3 regions of the Alteromonas sp. 5NS40-0096 genome follow, and region 1 is predicted to be linked to each of the others. Evidence: predicted binding sites of a transcription regulator. Region 1 holds the regulator's gene; each other region holds the start of a gene.
What was found. The regulator sigma-54, encoded in region 1, starts transcription at its own class of promoters, with help from an activator protein. The targets are predictions, from matches to a motif close to GTTGGCACGNNNNTNGNNT.
Positions count from the first base shown of each region.

Region 1 (4,270 bases):
GAACAACATGGGGCGAGCGTGTGAACAGACTTGGCCTGAGTATTTCCGCGCTTTTTGTGTTGGCATTGCTAATGTACTTGCCAACGTTTATGGAAGAGTCGCCGACAGACCAACAATCCGCTAAAGTGGACGCGTTGAGGCCAGCGTACTTGGCAAACAATTTAACCACGACTATGTATGACACAGATGGTAAGTTGAATCATGAGGTGTTCGCTACCACAATGGAACACTACGACCTATTGGGTTTCGTGCTGTTTCAAAACCCGATGTATACCGTATACGTGGGTGAAAATGAATCGCCATGGCAGGTGACAGCAAAGGAAGGGACACTTTATGACAACAACTTGATTCAGCTAGAAACAGATGTTGTCATAACCAATATGAGCGACGACGATTTTGTTCAGACAATAAAAACAGAGTTTATCGAAATCGACTTGAACAAAAAAACCATGACGTCGGATCAGCCCGTGGTAATAATCGGCGGGCAATACGTTATAAATAGCAATGGCTTCAATGCCGATTTGCATACCAGACAATACGAGTTAATTGATCATGTACAAACCACTTATAAACCTGGCAGCTAGTTTACTGGCCCTCAGCGCTAGTACTTTTGCACTGGCTGACGAGACCGACTTTACTAAGCCGATAAAAGTCGACTCAGCGTCTCAGTTTGTTGATGGAATTAACAAAATATCACTGTTCAAAACTGATGTTTACATCACCCAAGGCTCGTTAGTTATCGAAGCGGATGAGGTCGAAGTGGTTGCCACTGATGGCGAAGGCAACGAAGTATTCATCGCGCGAGGCAATCCCGCGAGCTATACCCAGCAAGTCACCGACGGTAAATCGGTGAATGCCAAGGCCAATGAAATTCGCTATGAAGTGAGCAAACGCAAAATTTCACTGAAAGGAAATGCAGAGCTACAGCAAGACACCAGTATGGTGCGCGGTGATACCATTACCTATGACATGGAAAAAGAACAGATGTTGGCACAAGGGTCGGAGCAACAAAATGGCAGAGTCACTACTGTGTTTAGGCCTGAAGCCATCAAAGATCTGACCGACCAAGTCGAATCTAAAGACGAAGATAAAAACGACGAGGACCAACCAAAGTAATGGCTACATTAACTGCCTCTCATTTGGCAAAATCCTATCGTTCTAGGCAAGTGGTACGCGATGTGAGCTTGTCGGTATCCAGTGGCGAAATCGTTGGACTACTCGGCCCAAACGGCGCGGGTAAGACGACAACGTTTTACATGATTGTTGGTTTGGTGCCACTGAACAAGGGTAGCATCCACATTGATGACAACGAACTGACACACCAACCTATGCATGAGCGCGCGCGCCAAGGTATCGGTTATTTACCTCAAGAAGCGTCTATTTTCCGCAAAATGACGGTACACGAAAACGTCATGGCGATTTTACAAACCCGAAAAGACTTAAACCGTCAGCAACAAGAAGAGGAAGCTGACGCTTTGCTGGACGAATTTAACATCAACCATATTCGCAACAGCAATGGGATGAGTTTGTCGGGTGGAGAACGGCGTCGAGTGGAAATTGCGAGAGCGTTGGCGGCCAACCCACAGTTCATATTGCTAGATGAACCTTTTGCTGGCGTCGACCCCATTTCGGTAAACGACATAAAAAAAATAATTCAACATCTGCGCGACCGCGGAATTGGCATCCTAATAACCGACCACAATGTGCGTGAAACCCTTGATGTTTGTGAAAAAGCCTACATTGTTAGTCATGGGGAATTGATTGCTCAGGGCTCCGCAGAGCAAGTTTTAAGCAATCAAAAAGTAAGAGATGTATACCTAGGAGAGCAATTCAAGCTATAGTTAGTATAGCGGGTTACAAATGAGCCAACAGGAACCGCAATTCGGACTTGCACTCGGTTCATTGTTTAAGGTAAAAAAGCAGGAAAATGAGAAAGTTAAGACGTAGATGAAACCTTCTTTACAGCTAAAGTTTAGTCAACAACTCACAATGACCCCTCAGTTGCAACAAGCGATCAAGCTTTTGCAGCTCTCTACGCTCGACTTGCAGCAGGAAATCCAAGAAGCACTCGACTCAAATCCACTCTTAGAAGTCGAAGATATTGGCGATGGCGATCAACCGCAAAAAAGTAACTTAGACAGTGAAAACGATGCCACTGCCGAAGCTCCTGCACCTAGTTCAGATAATATTGAAACCTCTGATGCATTAGAAAAAGACGGGTTACCCGACGAACTTCCTATCGACAGTACATGGGATGAGTATTATTCAGCGTCTTCGGCCCCTGCACCTATGGCAGCATCAGATGACGACCAAGTATTTCAAGGCGAGACCACCGACGATATCCAAGCTCACTTGCTTTGGCAGATGGGTCTGACACCATTTAGTGATATCGACCGTGTAATCGCAATGGCGATTATCGACTCAATCGATGAGTCAGGGTATTTAACGGTAACCGTTGAAGATATTCTGCAAAGTGTGAATACCGATGACGAGACAGAGGAACTTATCGAAGAGGATGAAGTCGAATGTGTATTGAAGCGAATTCAACAATTCGACCCCTTAGGTTCAGGATCTCGGACGCCGCAGGAATGTTTATTGGTGCAACTCAATCAGTTTCCCCCTGATACACCTTGGCTAGCAGAAGCAAAAATGCTGCTAACCGATTACGCGGATTTGCTCGGTAGCAAAGATTACCGAACACTGATGCGTAAGACTAAGCTAAAAGAAGACCAGCTCAGAGAAGCAATGGTGCTTTTGCAAGGGCTTAATCCTAGACCGGGCTCAGCGTTAATTACCAAAGAGCCTGAATACGTCATTCCGGATGTATCAGTCGCGAAGAAGAACGGCCGTTGGGTGGTTGAACTCAACCCGGATAGTTTGCCGAAACTCAGCATTAATCAGCAGTACGCTGCGATGAGTAAAAGTGCGCGAAGCAGCAGTGATTCACAATTTATTCGCTCACATATGCAAGAAGCCAAGTGGTTTATCAAAAGCCTAGAATCGAGAAACGATACGCTGATGAAGGTGGCAAATTGTATTGTCCAACAGCAAATGGGTTTCTTCGAACACGGTCCAGAAATGATGAAACCAATGGTGTTAAACGATGTAGCAGAAATGGTCGATATGCATGAATCCACCATCTCTCGCGTTACGACCCAAAAATATATGCATACGCCTCGCGGTATCTACGAGTTGAAGTATTTCTTCTCGAGCCACGTGGCAACGGAGTCTGGTGGAGAATGTTCGTCAACCGCGATTCGAGCGTTGATCAAGAAACTGGTTGCCGCTGAGACCCCGAGTAAACCATTAAGTGATAGTAAGATTGCTCAATTGTTGGCCGACCAAGGAATTAAAGTTGCCCGGCGGACAATAGCAAAATACCGGGAGTCTCTCTCGATTCCCCCGTCTAACCAACGAAAAAGCCTGATTTAGGCTCCACCTATAAGGAAGACGAAATATGCAAATAAACCTTACTGGTCATCATGTTGAAATAACTGATTCTTTGCGTAACTATGTCGACACCAAGTTCAGCAAGCTAGAACGTCACTTCGACCACATATCTAACGTGCATGTTATCCTCAATGTCGAAAAACTTAATCAAAAAGCAGAAGCTACGATGCACCTTAGCGGAGCGGAAGTGTTTGCCTCATCGGAAAATGAAGACATGTACGCCGCCATCGATAGTATGGTAGACAAGCTTGATCGCCAAGTGATCAAGCATAAGGAAAAACTGAAAAGGCACTAACCCTATCTGATGGATATCACAGCCATAGTCAGCCTGGATCGCACGCAATGTGCGGTCCAGTGCAATAGTAAAAAACGAATTCTAGAGATTATTAGCGAAATTGCCGCTAACAATCACCCGTCTGTTGAACAATCTACCGTATTGAGTGCACTGTTAAATCGCGAACGTATGGGAAGCACGGGAATCGGTAATGGTATTGCTCTTCCCCATGGCAGACTAGCAGGCCTGGAGCGGGTAACCGCAATTATTGTCACCAGCACGCCCGCGATAAATTTTGATGCCATCGATGATCAACCTGTCGATATCTTTTTTGCTCTGCTTGTGCCAGAAGAGCAAACCGAGGGGCATTTGCAGACATTAGCAACCGTAGCGGGTAAACTAAGCGACAAATCGACCGTTAAAGCGATTCGAAACGCCAAAACGAGTGACGACATTCTTCAAGCATTAGCCTAACGCACCATACAGGGAGACGGGGCCGTGAAACTAATTATCATAAGTGGACGTTCAGGCTCTGGGAAATCTGTA
Region 1 covers NZ_BAAJLQ010000002.1:275,940-280,209, reverse strand. The annotation lists gene kdsC (3-deoxy-manno-octulosonate-8-phosphatase KdsC) at 1-24, shown strand, start outside; gene lptC (LPS export ABC transporter periplasmic protein LptC) at 21-584, shown strand; gene lptA (lipopolysaccharide transport periplasmic protein LptA) at 553-1,116, shown strand; gene lptB (LPS export ABC transporter ATP-binding protein) at 1,116-1,841, shown strand; gene AC27G9_RS07160 (RNA polymerase factor sigma-54) at 1,948-3,432, shown strand; gene hpf (ribosome hibernation promoting factor) at 3,458-3,745, shown strand; gene ptsN (PTS IIA-like nitrogen regulatory protein PtsN) at 3,755-4,198, shown strand; gene rapZ (RNase adapter RapZ) at 4,223-4,270, shown strand, end outside.

Region 2 (4,270 bases), on a different contig from region 1:
TTTTGGTTGGGTAGCACTTCAACAACAGTGACAGAGATATTACCTTGTAGACTGTTGCTCTGATTGGCCTGGGCATCACCTGTAAATTCATTGGTTGAATCAATGCCGAGCTGAATGGACTGTCCATTGACTGTCGCATTGCCACCCCCTAACCCCGTTATAGGTTCCACTGTCATCTCAGTTTCGCGAGTGGTTAGTGTTCGAGCAACCTTTGTCGCATTGGTGTTCTCACTCAGCATCACGGTAATGATGTCACCGACTCGCCTAGCCGTAATATCAGAGTAGAGACTATTGGCCATGTACGGGCGAAATAGAGAACCGTCTTGTACCAATTTTTCTCGCGGTATCTCTGGTATTACCGGTGCAAAAGAAGGATCATCGGCCTGTACCGGTGGTTCACTTGTCGACATGCAACCCGACAACAGCAACGCAATCAATAAGGGTCCAAAGGTTCTCACAAATTCACCTATTAAAGTTGTTGAATGACTTGACCCAACATCTGGTCAACAGAAGAGATAACCTTAGAGTTCATCTCATACAAACGCTGACTTTCAATCAGGTTTACCAATTCCTCTGTCACGTTTACATTGGAGGTTTCAAGGGTACCTTGTGCCAACGTCCCCAATCCTTGCAGTCCCGGAATACCTTGAATAGGTGCACCACTGACGGCAGTTTCTAAAAAGAGGTTTTGGCCAATCGGCTGTAACCCCGTTGGGTTAATAAAATCAGATACGTTGAGCTGACCAAGAATTTGGCCATCTGGCTGACCTCGAACAGTGGCAGATACTTGCCCGTCTTGAGATATCGTTATCTGCTGCGCATCTTCGGGGATAGCAATTTGTGGCTGTAATAAAAAGCCAGCGCCAGGCGTTACAATCTGGCCTTGGTCATTCAGCGTAAACTGGCCATTACGGGTGTAAGCAATCGTGCCGTCCGGCTGAAGAATCTCAAAATAACCCCGGCCTTGAATCGAAATATCCAGCGCGTTATCTGTAGTCAGCAAGTTACCTTGGGTGTGCGACTTTTGTGTCGCGACCACTTTAGACCCCGCACCTAGCATCAGGCCGGAAGGCAATTCGGTATCGGCAGATGAACGCCCGCCAGGTTGATTAATATTCTGATAAAGCAAGTCTTCAAATACCGCTCGGTCTTTTTTGAAGCCAACAGTAGAGGCGTTTGCAAGGTTGTTGGAAACCACTGCAACGTCAGTCTGAGCCGCATCTAGTCCAGTTTTACTAATCCACAATGCCGGGTGCATGTTTCTACCTCCGTTGCGTTCGCCGCAACTAATCTTGTTTAACTTACAGAATTCTCAGCAGCATATTGCCTCGGGTATCGAGCTCTTCTGCTTGCTTCATTAATTTCACTTGTATCTCGTAGTGTCGTTGCAGACTCATCATGCTAACCATCTCATCCACAGCATTGACATTTGAGCCTTCCACAACCCCAGTACGTACTCTTACCGTTTCATTCGCATCTGCCGTTTCGCCATTCATCAATCGAAATAAACCATCTCCACCTCTATGAAGGTCTCGCGGTGGTGGATTGACGAGCTTTAGTCGGCCAACCTCTTCGAGAACGGTCGGTGGCGCGCCTTGTGGACGTGTAGAGACAGTGCCATCGCCAGCGATATTGAGATTTTCTAAGGGCACAGGTAGGAAAATAGGCCCGTTATCACCTAACACCATATTGCCGGCCATGTCTTGTAATATGCCATCAGGACCGAGCTGAAAACTGCCGTCACGTGAGTAAGCCTCATTACCTTGCTTGTCCTGAACAGCAAACCAACCATCGCCTTGAATTGCGACGTCTAACTCGCGATCAGTTTGAATCATGGCCCCACCTTCATAGTTATTAGTGGGACTCTCTGTCATCGCAAACACGCGAGTCGGCAAACCTTCGCCGTATGCCGGCATTGCTCTTGCCTGTTCAAGCTGCGCTTTGAAACCGTTGGTTTGTGCATTCGCCAAATTATTGGCGCGGACGCCCGTCGCCAGTAAGTCTTGTGACGCTCCACTTGACGCGATGTACAGTAATTTATCCATGACGACCTTTTGACAAAAACCACAATAATACTGAGTAGCTGCAAGGCTAGTGCCAAAATGCAAAAAAGCCGCAATTGCGGCTTTTTTGTCGGGGTGAAGATGTCCGTTATCGGATATTCAGAATAGTCTGGTTAAGCTGGTTGTTAACTTCCAACGCTCTCGAGTTAGCCTGGAAATTTCGCTGAGCGATAATTAAGTCAATCAGCTCTGTCGTTAGGTTAACGTTAGCTTGCTCCAGCGCAGATGAGTTAATTTCACCAAAGGTACCAGTTGTACCCTCACCCGCCAACGCCTCACCAGAGAGAATGCTCTCTTTCCACTGTGTATTACTTTGTTGCGTTAGTCCCTGTTCATTTGAAAAACGAACCAGTGCGATTCGAACAACAGGCTCTGAAGTACCGTTGGAGAACGTCGCTCTCACCAATCCATCAGGACCAATGTCAATACCGGTAAGTCGTCCTACTGGCAAACCATCTTGCTCAAGAGACGTGACTTCAAATGCAGAAGCAAACTGCGTAGGTTCTACTGGCGTCGCACTGCCAGGTGATAAGTTAAAATCGACAGTAACTTGCTGCGAAGGATCAGCACCATTGGCAAGAATACCAGCGCCAAACGCCTCGGTCATCAGTTTCAAGTCAGCTTGAGCAGTACCATCGGCGGACTCTATCGCTTGGAAATCCCCGCCTGTAGAGAAGATGAGTTTGGCAGCACTGACCGCGTTACCTGATGCGGTACCCAATGCATTGGTTGCTGTCGCCGGGTCGGAATCAGTACCATCTGAGTTTGTAATATCAACTAATACATCATCGACAGCCGTCGCCACATACCATTCATTATCAACCGCATTATCTTTAACAAAGTAGTAGGTCATAATGTGGCTGTCACCGAGTGAATCGTAAACCGTCACCGATGTCGCAGCGTTGTATGTCAATGGATCATCGGGATCGAATGCCGCAGGATCTAAACCTGTGTCACTGGCAGGTAAGTTCATTCTTAAATCGACTTCACTGGTCTGTTGCGGAGAACCAGAAGAGTCTGGGATACGCACAGGCACAGTTGTACTTAATGCAACAGAGGAGCTTGTGCCGTCAGGGTTGATTGGGAAACCCAGCAAGTTGTCGCCGTTACTGTTAACTACGAAGTTATCCGAATCCAGTTTGAACTGACCCGCTCGCGTAAAGCTAAAGTCTCGAGATTCGATTTCTGGCACGGTAGCGAAAAAGCCGGTACCTGTAATAGCCAAGTCAAGAGCAGTGTTTGTAAACTGCAGACTACCTTGCGAAAATTGTTGTGCGACTTCTTGTGTAATAACACCGTCACCGACTTTGGTTCGGCCACCCGATAACAAAGACGCAGCGTAAACATCACCAAATTCGGCGCGAGATTCTTTAAAGCCTACTGTGTTAACGTTTGCAATGTTATTTGCGGTAACATCTAGGTCTCGTTGTGCTGCGGATACACCGCTCAAAGCTATATTAAAAGACATATTCTATATTCTCCACTTAACCGCCGATCTGGATAACATCATCTAAGTTGATACTGACGTCACCGTCCAAATTCAAAATAATACCTTGGTTACTGCCTGCTAGACTGACACTGGAAACGTGTCGATTGATTGCAGTAGGAATGGCAACGCCTTCATTGTTTGCCTCTCCTGTTACTGAAACTACATATTCACCGGCCGGCATAGGATTGCCGCGTGAATCCGTTCCGTCCCAGCTAAATTCAATATTGCCTGCCGGTTGTGTACCGGCATCAATCACTCGGATGACTTCACCCAAGCCATTTTGAATAGTGATTTCCATGTTCTGAACGGTCTGCTCATTGACAACTACGCCAGTGAAACCTTCGCCTTCAGCTCCCATGTAACCAATGTTACCGTTAACCAATACGTCTTGACCGATCAAGCCCGACGCTTGTAACGCTTGATTAGACGTCATTGATGTTGCGAATGATTCAAATTGTTCATTCAGCTGAGAGATACCTTCAGAGGTAGTAAATGCTGTCATCTGCGACACCATTTGATCATTATCTACCGGCTTGGTGGGATCTTGGTTAGCGAGCTGTTCGGTCAGCAAGGCAAAAAAATCTTCTTGGGTTAAGTTCTGTTCGGAGCCATCGACGACAGGAACCGTCTCTTCTTGCCACCTTAGATTACTGTTTAACCCTAACGTATCTATCGTATTCACAATATTATCCTCGTCCGCTCAAACTAGCCTATTGGC
Region 2 covers NZ_BAAJLQ010000003.1:466,750-471,019, reverse strand. The annotation lists gene flgH (flagellar basal body L-ring protein FlgH) at 1-458, opposite strand, end outside; gene flgG (flagellar basal-body rod protein FlgG) at 470-1,258, opposite strand; gene AC27G9_RS12030 (flagellar basal body rod protein FlgF) at 1,302-2,045, opposite strand; gene flgE (flagellar hook protein FlgE) at 2,152-3,531, opposite strand; gene AC27G9_RS12020 (flagellar hook assembly protein FlgD) at 3,548-4,234, opposite strand; gene flgC (flagellar basal body rod protein FlgC) at 4,263-4,270, opposite strand, start outside.
Region 2: the regulator sigma-54 is predicted to act here: its motif matches at 2,084-2,102, upstream of AC27G9_RS12030 (flagellar basal body rod protein FlgF).

Region 3 (4,270 bases), on a different contig from region 1:
GCTCACGATACCAATGGTCGTTGATTTCCCTGCGCCATTTGGTCCGAGCAATGCGAAAAAGTCGCCTTGTTCGACAACGAGGTCGACACCTTTGAGCGCCTGCGTTCCGCCATCATAGGTTTTTTTGAGTTGCTGAATATCTAATGCTTTCATTGCACCATCCGGTGATTGTGAGTTGCTGTGCGGTAACTAAGGTGATAGAAATAACGACCAAGCCATTTGCTTAACAAGTTATTAACACAACTAGAATTTTTCAAACTCCGTAGAGGTGTTGTCATTTTGCCACATTTCAACCCCTACACTCTATTAAAACGATAAAACGACAAGAGGAATTTATGGCACATTTATCTCCACTCCCTGCAGAGACTACTCCAGAACTGGCCGATGACTTTGCAATTTTCGAACGCATTCTTGGTTTCGTGCCAAATAGCTTGCTCACTATGCAGCGTCGACCAGATATCGTAAAAGGGTTTGGCGTACTGACGAATGCCGTTATGTCTCCTGAGGGCAGCGTGGATTTGGGTTTCAAACGCCTTCTAGCACACTTTGCTAGCCGTGCTGCGGGTTGTCAGTATTGCGAGGCGCATTCATTGATCGCTGCTGGTATTCACGGGATCAGCGATGAAAAAATTGCTGCTGTATGGGAATACCAGTCGAGTCCGCTGTATAGCGACGCTGAGCGCGTTGCCCTCGATTATGCGCTGGCCGCAGGTAGTGTACCTAATGCCGTTGATGAGCCTCTTATGGTGAGAATGAAGCAACATTGGCAAGAAGATCAAATTGTCGAGATTTTAGGGGCGATTTGTTTGTACGGCTTCTTAAATCGTTGGAACGACTCAATGGCGACAGATTTAGAAGAAGCCCCGACAGAGCTTGGCGATAAGGTGCTCCGTCAGGGCGGTTGGACAGGCGGTAAACATCGGGATTAGACCGCCTTTTGGGGGAACGCTGGTGTAGTAATAAAAAACAGTAGGTGAGGCAGGAGGAAGGGTTCACCTACTGCGCGCCAGCATCGCGCAACCTTATCGACGAGTTGTTAGGCTAGCCTAGCGACTCGCCGTTAATGCGTTGGGGCTATCGGCAATTTGCACTACCACTTTTCGGTCAAAGAACGCTGACTCGCCTTTGACTCCTGAGCTTTGGTCCTCACCTAAAGCCAGAGTGAGTATTTGCTCACTATTTACCCCTTTATCAACAAGGTAAGCTTTGACGCTAGTCGCTCGCTGCATTGATAACGTCTTGTTGTATTGCGCGTTACCTCTGTGGTCAGCATGGCCAATGAGTCTGACTTTCAGTTGATCATGGCGTTTCATCGCTGACGCAATGAGGTCGAGTTGGGGCTTGTAAACGTCCTCTACCTCTGCCGAACCCGTTTTAAACTGCACATTGGTTTCAATTGCCAAAACACGTTCTGTCGGTGACGACTCCATTGCCACATGGGTAGCTTTTACTTGTTGCTGCATGCTTTCAATCGCGTCATGCATGGCAAATAGTTCCTTCTGCGCGCTTGATAACGCTTGTTTGGCCGCGACTAACTCCATTTCACTGTGTTTTAACTCTTCTTCTTGCAATACGTCGTTGCCAATCATGGCGCCAAAGATCCCACCCACCGCGGCGCCAATCGGCCCAGCGATAACTGCACCGACAAGGACACCCGAGCCCATGCCAATCGCAGGGGTATATTCAGACTTAGTATCGTTTTCTTGCGTGTGAGTGTTGGCAAGAGCATGACCACTTAATGAAGTCACAATGGCAGTAGCGATAATGGTGTTAACTAATGTTTTACGCATGATGTGTTCTCCCGTGAATTGCGTTTACGGGATTAATTAAACGAGAACAATCTGGCAATGTTGAGGAAAGCTAGAGCCAATGTAACGATACTAAAAGGCAGATTAGCAATGTATATTCGACGTGCGCAAAATGCGTAGAAACACCCGCAAGCCCAACAAAAGTGCATGATTTAAATCATGATTTAGCATTTATTCTCGATAGAAAATGGCAAGAATATGGCGATCATGGGGATTTTCTGCCTCCTTTGCCTCATTTTTGACATTCTGAGGTATGATGAATCCCATAGTAAAGAAGTGAAGGATATCGGTTATGCCCAAGGTGATTGCATTAGTAGAAGACGATGCAGCAATCAGAGAAAACTATAAGGCTGCTTTATTAAGCCAAGGCTACGAAGTTCGCTCTTTTAGTGACAGGCCTTCAGCTTCCCAAGCGTTTAGCGAGTCGCTGCCAGATCTCGCCATTATCGATATTGGTTTAAACGACGAAATGGAAGGAGGTTTTGTGTTGTGTCAGCAGTTGCGCCAGCTTTCTCAGTCTCTTCCCATCATATTTTTCACAGCACGAGACAATGATGTCGATACCATTAGTGGATTGCGAATGGGAGCCGATGACTATCTGACGAAGGACATAAGCATGGCGCATTTGTTAGCCAGAATTGCTGCCTTGTTTCGCCGTGTGGATTTGCAAACTAAGCCTGTCGCTCAAAGCGATGAAATTAAAATCGGCCATTTGAATGTCGATATCAATCGCATGACGGTGACATGGAAACAGCAAGAGGTTGCCCTCACCGTCACTGAGTTTTGGATGCTTCACGCATTGATTAAACGCCCCGGGCACGTAAAAAGTCGCCAGCAACTAATGGACGAATCACAAATGGTTGTAGACGATACAACGATAACCAGCCATATCAAACGTATGCGTAAAAAATTCGTCCAATTGGATGCTACATTCGACCACATTGATACGGTTTACGGCATGGGCTACCGCTGGCAATAATCATGTTGAATATCAGATTGTCCATTCGCGTTCAGCTGTTGTTACTTTCATTGTTCTTGTTTGCTATCCCCTGGCTTGGTTATAAATATGTCTGGGAACTAGAAGAATATTTAAGGATAGGGCAAGAACAAACCATGATAGGTACGGCTAGAGCAATCGCTACCGCGCTTCATGAACAACCTGCACTATTTGACAATCAATCCGCATACCTACAAACCGTCAGACCGGGAACCGATCTTTACGCTCCACCTATTGACGTCCCAATCCAGCTCGATGGTAGCTTGAGTGATTGGGAGAGCGTATGGCCACTGGTTCAACGTTATGACGACAACAATGTGGTCCATTGGTTTGATGACTCCTTTCCTCGCCCCGATATCAGCTTGTCATTTGAACACATGGTAGGTCGATATGGTGCGTATCTTTATGCCATGTTTTCGGTACGTGACGACATCACAGTTTGGCGACGTCCCAGTTCGCTTTCTGTAGATAAAAGTGACCACTTACTTATTGGTCTTCTCAATGAAAACGGCGATTTGGAGAGATATGTTATTTCGCCCTATGGCTCTGGATGGGTCAACGCTTATCACCTCGATCAGGTGCAAAACACATATCGCGCCGTTGACAATGAATTGCGTATTCAAGGGCATTGGCGTCAAACTGATTCAGGTTACAATATTGAACTTAGGTTTCCCTTGGAAATGACATCGGGGTCTCTCGCCTTTGCCTTGATTGACGTTGATAAACCCATTGAGCGTAACAAACGCTATGCCGTGGGTACAGCCAACCCGAACAAAACCGACGCACTCGGTACCGTTCTAACACCATCTCCAGAAATTAAACGAGTACTGTCGGGGCTGAAATACGCGGATTCTAGGGTCTGGGTAGTAGACAGACACAAACGCGTGTTAGCGAAAGCAGGTGACATACAGTCAGCTAATGGTATCAACGTTAGATTCAGAACCCCGCCCAAAGACACCCTGTGGAATCGCATCGAACAAGATTATTTACTGCCGCTTTACTATCAGATTTTGACCAAGCCACCGGCCGATTTTGTTGATGAACTGGAAGGAGCATACGCTTTAGTTGGTCGGGATATTTCAAGTGCGCTGAATGGAAAAGCGGATTCGTTGTGGCGGTTATCGCCAGACAACAAAGCGGTTGTGTTATCTGCAGCTTATCCGATTTTCATTGATGATGTCGTGCGCGGTGCGGTTATCGTAGAGCAAACGACAAACGGAATACGAACGCTGAGAAACCGAGCGCTTGAAGAACTCTTTCACGTTATTCTAGCCGTTATGCTACTGGGAACACTCAGTTTGCTGTTATTTGCTAATCGTATATCAAGCCGAATCCGCCGTCTTCGCGATAGTACTGAGGCGGTAATCGATGACAACGGCAAGATTATCGGTGAACTTCCAGTGGTTACACAAAAAGATGAAATCGGTGACTTGTCTCGCTCATTCAGCACTGTGCTAAGCCGCTT
Region 3 covers NZ_BAAJLQ010000005.1:6,749-11,018, reverse strand. The annotation lists gene AC27G9_RS14995 (ABC transporter ATP-binding protein) at 1-153, opposite strand, end outside; gene AC27G9_RS14990 (carboxymuconolactone decarboxylase family protein) at 336-929, shown strand; gene pdsO (sortase-associated OmpA-like protein PdsO) at 1,047-1,790, opposite strand; gene pdsR (proteobacterial dedicated sortase system response regulator) at 2,101-2,787, shown strand; gene pdsS (proteobacterial dedicated sortase system histidine kinase) at 2,793-4,270, shown strand, end outside.
Region 3: the regulator sigma-54 is predicted to act here: its motif matches at 1,995-2,013, upstream of pdsR (proteobacterial dedicated sortase system response regulator).